One region of the Virgibacillus salidurans genome, then DNA from elsewhere that is predicted to be linked to it. Evidence: a T-box and tRNA genes for the amino acid it is inferred to sense, from the RefSeq annotation. Region 1 holds a T-box; the other holds one or more tRNA genes.

Region 1 (3,394 bases):
TCGATCAAGAAAACGTCTTGCACCATCAAGTCCATTTGTTGACCAGGCAACCGCAGCATCGAGTGGCCCCATGAACATTTCATATAGGCGTAATGTATCTGCACCATGAGAAGCAATGATGTCATCAGGATTCACAACATTCCCCTTGGATTTACTCATCTTCTCATTGCCTTCACCAAGGATCATGCCTTGATTATACAATTTCATAAACGGCTCTTTCGTTGGAACAACACCAATATCATACAAAAATTTATGCCAGAAACGTGCATACAGTAGATGAAGCACGGCATGTTCCGCACCGCCAATATAAATATCAACCGGCAGCCATTCTTCAAGTGCTTTCGGATCTGCCAGTTGCTCTGTATTATGTGGATCGATAAACCTTAGAAAATACCAGCAGCTCCCTGCCCATTGTGGCATTGTGCTCGTTTCCCGGCGACCTTTCATCCCAGTGTTTGGATCTGTCACATTGACCCAGTCACTATTATTCGCAAGCGGGGATTCACCAGTCCCAGATGGCTTTATTTCTGTCATAACAGGCAACTCTAATGGAAGTTCTTCTTCCGGAACAGCTGTAGTTGTTCCATCCTCCCAATGAATAATAGGAATTGGTTCACCCCAATAACGCTGCCTTGCAAATAACCAGTCACGCAGGCGATAGGTAACTTTCCTCTCACCATGTCCATTTACTTCAAGCCATTCAATCATTTTTGTAATGGCATCATCTGTACCCAAACCATCGAGAAAATCGGAATTAACATGCTCTCCTTCACCAACATAGGCTTCTTTGGAAATATCTCCACCTGCAACAACTTCTTTTATAGGAAGCTCAAATTTCGTGGCAAATTCATAATCTCGCCCGTCATGGCCCGGGACAGCCATAATTGCGCCACTGCCATAACTCATCAATACATAATCGGCAACCCAAATCGGCATTTTTGCGTTATTGACCGGGTTAATGGCATACGTCCCTGTAAATACACCTGTTTTATTTTTTGCCAGATCCGTACGTTCCAGATCAGATTTCGTTTGAACTTTATCCAAATAGGCCTCAACCGCTTTCTTTTGTTCCGGAGTCACTATTTTTTCTACAAACGGATGCTCTGGGGCCAGTACAGCATAGGTTGCACCAAATAATGTATCAGGCCTTGTTGTAAATACCGTGAAATCCTTGTCATGCCCGTCAATTGTAAACATTACTTCGGCACCTTCTGATCGGCCAATCCAGTTTCGCTGCATATCCTTAATACTTTCCGGCCAATCGACCTCTTCCAAATCCTCAAGCAGACGATCAGCGTATGCGGTGATTTTCAGCATCCACTGTTTCATCGGTTTTCGAACAACCGGATGCCCGCCACGTTCACTTTTCCCATCGATCACTTCTTCATTAGCAAGCACGGTTCCGAGCGCAGGGCACCAATTAACCGCCACTTCATCCATATAGGCTAGCCCTTTTTCATATAGCTTGGTAAAAATCCATTGTGTCCATTTGTAGTAATTTGGATCTGTTGTACTTATTTCGCGACCCCAGTCATAGGAAAAACCAAGTTCCTGAATTTGCCTTTTAAATGTTGCAATATTGTGCTCCGTAAATGCTGCCGGGCTGTTCCCTGTATCAATCGCATATTGCTCAGCAGGCAGACCAAAAGCATCCCAGCCCATGGGGTGCAAGACCTCATATCCTTGCATACGCTTCATACGGGAAAAAATGTCTGTTGCCGTATACCCTTCCGGATGCCCTACATGCAGACCGGCTCCGGATGGATATGGAAACATATCCAGCGCATAGACCTTCTCTTTTTTGGAATACGTATCTGTTTTAAACGTTTTGTTTGCTGCCCAATATGCTTGCCATTTATTTTCTATTTCCTGATGATTAAAACTCATTTCAGCGTCCTCCTTTTATCAATAAAAAAAGCCACTCACCCCCAGAAAGGGACGAGAAGCTTGTATCTCCCGCGGTACCACCCAAATTATCGCATACGCTGCGATCACTTGTTTCCTTAACGCGGATTTACGACAGGAACTACTTTTTTTCGCCCCTGTAACATTAAAGGTGAGTTCATACATTTCTCAGGAGCAGTTTCCACCAACCACTGCCTCTCTATACCTGAGGAAATCTATTACTAATCCTCTGCAAAGTCGTTACATTATTTATATAGAATAGTAATGAATCACGCGCGCTTTGTCAAGGTAATTCCTTTACGAATCTGCTAAGATAGACATATTCTCATACGTAAGGAGCAGATCTGACACATGTTAAAAGGAATACTAAACGTTGCACACGATCTATTAGAAGATTCTATCGAAAATGGAGAATTCGTTATTGATGCCACATGCGGAAATGGCAATGACACCTTGTTTTTAAGTAAAGTCACAGGTGATGATGGTCATGTGCTCGCTTTTGATATTCAAGATCAGGCAATTAAAAATACAAAGCAGTTACTAAAGGAAAATAGCCAGAACAATGTAACATTCATTCAAGACAGCCATGCCAATATTTCGGATTATGTAGCTACAGAACAACAAATTGGTGGCGCCATTTTTAATCTTGGCTATTTACCCAGAAGTGATAAATCAATTATCACGAAAGGCAAATCCACAAAAACTGCTATCAACACAATTTTACACCATCTTAAAAAAGGTGGTCTGATCGTGGTTGTCGTATACCATGGTCATGATGGGGGCAAAGAAGAAAAAGAAGCTCTTTTAAAATATGTAAGTAGCCTCGAGCAAAAAGCGTTTACTGTTTTACGACATGGATTCGTTAACCAACAAAACGATCCTCCTTTTATTCTGGCCATCCAGAAAAGAAGATAAACCCTAGGATTCCTGTCGTTTCCTCAGGGTTATCTTTTCAATCTATAGTACATCTTCGTGTTCCAATGAAAAAATCGAGCTTGATGGCCGCTTATTTTCAATAAGTCCTTTGTCATTTCGAGACCACCATCTAATTTTTCCACCTTTGGATCACCTAAATATAACCCTACCAAACCTTGATAAACCATCTGATGAAATGAACGATTCGGTAAGCCGTCAACATGTTCATCCGACTGTTCGATAAAATAAATCAAACGTTTTTTCATCTCTTCCTGATCCGGATAATAGCTGCAGAAATTTAAATCCGCTTCCTCTATATCTTCTTGCTGATCAATATAATAATCCAATAAAATATGTAAGCCCTGTATATACGGGAAATAACCGGTATAAATTTTCTGAGCCAGATCATCATTCATTTTATCTCCAAGTGTATAGGAAACAAGGCAAAAAATTCCGAGCGTTGACCCAGCAGTAGCGGAGAACTCATACCAACTTAAACTGGGAACCTTTTCTTTATACCTGTCATACCAGCGCGTCAGGCGTGGAATACGCTCTTCTACTTTTACATGTTTGT
Region 2 (3,394 bases), 1.3 Mb from region 1:
AAAGTCGTAGTCGGTAGATATAGCATGCTTCTTAAAGTAAGGAATAATTTTACGCAAAACCTTCTGGGCTAACTCCTCAGGGATATGAAATAATCCACCTTGAGTTATGTATGTAGCATTACCCATTGGTATCAATAAACCGGTTATTATTTCACCACGTTTTGGCGTTAGGAAAATTCTCTGGTTGATACGCACAATCTTTGTGTCCCCACCAAATACATCCTTAAAAATAAATACCCTGTCACTCTCACTTTCACACTCAAGTACATGATAGAATCCTGGATTTAGCGATAGCCAGCTTACTAAAACATCTTGAGTGAAACTACCTTTATTTTCAAATCTATGCTTATTTAATTGCAAATAGTGCTGGAAAATTGTGATCTTTTCAGAACCAATAGGCGAACAAAACGTTGTCCACCATACTAATTGCGGGAAAATACGTTCAGCAAGCGTATCTGATATATTCATCCTTGAAATGATATGCTCTGTTTCTTCCATAATTGTTTCAGCAAAATGCTGGATCAAAAAATAAAATATTTCATCAAGTACCCCAAGCAAATCCTCCTGCTCTTTGTCAGGAAAATAAACACTATTATTCTTTACTGCTTTCATCTAACTTCCTCCCTACTTTTTTTACCATTCTAGCATGGAAAGAAGAATGCTGCAGAAGTCAAAAGCGCATTTTGGGAGTATAAACAATAGCAAAAATTAAATTTTCCCCTAGTGAAAATTTAAAAATCATGCTCTAAACATATTGCAAAATACTATTTTAGCCTATGCACTGGATTTTGAAGATTGCCTTTTAAGACCCGCCTCAATCAAATCAATCCATCCGCCAATTTTATGATAAGAAAACTGAAACAAGGGACTCTGAATAAAAGTAAAAATAAACGTAAACAAAAATACAGGTCCACCTAAAATTAGCCCAAGAAGTAAAATCAAGCTCTCCGTGATAATCCGAACCCTTCTTATTGGAGACCCCAATTTATCAGAGATCGACAGCATAAACCCATCACGCGGACCAGAACCTACCCCTGCCGCGTTATACATACCACCACCTACACCCATAATTACAATTCCAGTGAGTATAATAAGTATATCCGGCCAAGCATACGTAGCCTTTGGCAAGAAATCAAGCCACATAAAAAAATCTACAAATGCCCCAACTAAAAACGCATTAAAAAATGTACCCAATTTAATATACCTTTTATCAAGTATCCATGACACAATAATTAATAAGCCTGAAATGATTATAGCCCATGACCCAATCGATAAACCAACACGCTCAAAAAGCGCAACATTCAACACATCCCACGGGTGGATACCAAGATGCTGCACACTTATCGCAACAGTAATACCAAAACTAAAAAACATTACGCCTATTACGAAGACAGACCAGCGAATTATATGTATCAATAGGATCAACCTTCTTTCATGAGTTTGTAATTATAGAAAAATAAATCTATATCTCATAATAACAGAATCTTCGTGATGGTTGTTTTTTAGTGCTTGAAAATAAAAAATGCTGATTCTGCATTTGCAGAGATCAGCGACAATTACATATTTATTTAGATTAGTTTCGATACCGGTGGCCGGGATCGAACCGGCACTCCAGAAGGAACATGATTTTGAGTCATGCGCGTCTGCCAATTCCGCCACACCGGCATGTGTATGGAGGCGGTAACCGGATTTGAACCGGTGATAAAGGTTTTGCAGACCTCTGCCTTACCACTTGGCTATACCGCCATATAAAGTAATGGAGCGGGAGACGGGATTCGAACCCGCGACCCCCACCTTGGCAAGGTGGTGTTCTACCGCTGAACTACTCCCGCAAGTGGCTGGGCTACCAGGATTCGAACCTGGGGTACACGGGATCAAAACCCGATGCCTTACCGCTTGGCTATAGCCCAATTTTTATGGGGCGACCGGTGGGGATCGAACCCACGAGTGCCGGAGCCACAATCCGGTGCGTTAACCACTTCGCCACGACCGCCATATAAAAATGGCAGGGGTAGTAGGAATCGAACCCACATCAAAGGTTTTGGAGACCTTCGTTTTACCATTAAACTATACCCCTACATTTTAAAAAGTAATGGTGGAGGGGGAGAGATTCGAACTCCCGAACCCTGAGGGAGCGGATTTACAGTCCGCCGCGTTTAGCCACTTCGCTACCCCTCCATCAATTTTAAATAAAGAATGGTGGCTCGGGACGGAATCGAACCGCCGACACACGGATTTTCAGTCCGTTGCTCTACCGACTGAGCTACCGAGCCATGTTAAATCATTCATTTAGTTTTCTCACAATACTCGCTTAAATGTTAAAATGGCGGTCCGGACGGGACTCGAACCCGCGACCTCCTGCGTGACAGGCAGGCATTCTAACCAACTGAACTACCGGACCATTTATTAGAATTTAATTTAAAGTGAATATTTAAAGTACACTACTATTTCAATTAACATAAAAGTAATTCGAAGTAGGTAATTGAAATATTTTGGTTGCGGGGGCAGGATTTGAACCTACGACCTCTGGGTTATGAGCCCAACGAGCTACCAGACTGCTCCACCCCGCGATATAGAAAATAATATAAAATTGTTTCATTATACTTTGAAAATGGTGGAGGATGCAGGGCTCGAACCTGCGACCCCCTGCTTGTAAGGCAGGTGCTCTCCCAGCTGAGCTAATCCTCCGAACTGCATGGGACATATGCATTGATAATTTATATCATACATAATTCTTAAAAAAATATCATAATAAGAGCTGAAAAAGTTGGTGACCCGTACGGGATTCGAACCCGTGTTACCGCCGTGAAAGGGCGGTGTCTTAACCACTTGACCAACGGGCCAATTATTATATGTAAGGTGGCGGAGAGCGAGGGATTCGAACCCTCGAGGCCGCGGTAACGGCCTACACGATTTCCAATCGTGCTCCTTCGGCCACTCGGACAGCTCTCCATGGCTCCACAGGTAGGATTCGAACCTACGACCGATCGGTTAACAGCCGATAGCTCTACCACTGAGCTACTGTGGAATAATCAATTTGAGCATTTGTTGTATTGTGAAGCTATTACAAATTGGAATTGTCTGGCGGCGTCCTACTCTTGCAGGGGCAAAGCCCCAACTACCATCGGCGCTGGAGAGCTTAACTTCTGTGTTCGGCATGGAAACAGGTGTGACCTCTCCGCTATTACTACCAGACCTAATGTGTTAGGTCGTTCTGTGTTGATCAATCAGAACTTCCTTCTTTAAAATGAAGACAAGATATATTATATGCATTTCTAATAGAAAATGCAAGGGTTTTTTTCATTTATACCCTAAAAACTAAATAAGAGTTTCATGAACGACCATCAAAAAAGAAATTAGTTAAGTCCTCGATCGATTAGTATTCGTCAGCTGC

What was found. A T-box is a leader RNA that pairs with one kind of tRNA and senses whether it is charged. The one in region 1 lies ahead of leuS (leucine--tRNA ligase), so its partner is inferred to be a tRNA-Leu.
Region 2: it encodes a tRNA-Leu, which carries the amino acid that the T-box ahead of leuS (leucine--tRNA ligase) is inferred to sense. The anticodon was not compared.

Annotation. Positions count from the first base shown of each region.
Region 1 covers NZ_CP074373.1:2,308,145-2,311,538, forward strand. The annotation lists gene leuS (leucine--tRNA ligase) at 1-1,887, opposite strand, end outside; T-box leader at 1,932-2,149, opposite strand; gene mnmM (tRNA 5-(aminomethyl)-2-thiouridylate-methyltransferase MnmM) at 2,257-2,820, shown strand; gene KFZ58_RS11920 (tetraprenyl-beta-curcumene synthase family protein) at 2,850-3,394, opposite strand, start outside.
Region 2 covers NZ_CP074373.1:995,636-999,029, reverse strand. The annotation lists gene KFZ58_RS05395 (Rossmann-fold NAD(P)-binding domain-containing protein) at 1-612, opposite strand, end outside; gene KFZ58_RS05390 (YczE/YyaS/YitT family protein) at 775-1,416, opposite strand; tRNA gene KFZ58_RS05385 (tRNA-Leu) at 1,584-1,665, opposite strand; tRNA gene KFZ58_RS05380 (tRNA-Cys) at 1,673-1,746, opposite strand; tRNA gene KFZ58_RS05375 (tRNA-Gly) at 1,758-1,832, opposite strand; tRNA gene KFZ58_RS05370 (tRNA-Gln) at 1,836-1,910, opposite strand; tRNA gene KFZ58_RS05365 (tRNA-His) at 1,918-1,993, opposite strand; tRNA gene KFZ58_RS05360 (tRNA-Trp) at 2,004-2,077, opposite strand; tRNA gene KFZ58_RS05355 (tRNA-Tyr) at 2,094-2,178, opposite strand; tRNA gene KFZ58_RS05350 (tRNA-Phe) at 2,198-2,273, opposite strand; tRNA gene KFZ58_RS05345 (tRNA-Asp) at 2,325-2,401, opposite strand; tRNA gene KFZ58_RS05340 (tRNA-Met) at 2,494-2,570, opposite strand; tRNA gene KFZ58_RS05335 (tRNA-Val) at 2,613-2,688, opposite strand; tRNA gene KFZ58_RS05330 (tRNA-Glu) at 2,769-2,843, opposite strand; tRNA gene KFZ58_RS05325 (tRNA-Ser) at 2,861-2,952, opposite strand; tRNA gene KFZ58_RS05320 (tRNA-Asn) at 2,954-3,028, opposite strand; rRNA gene rrf (5S ribosomal RNA) at 3,080-3,195, opposite strand; rRNA gene KFZ58_RS05310 (23S ribosomal RNA) at 3,357-3,394, opposite strand, start outside.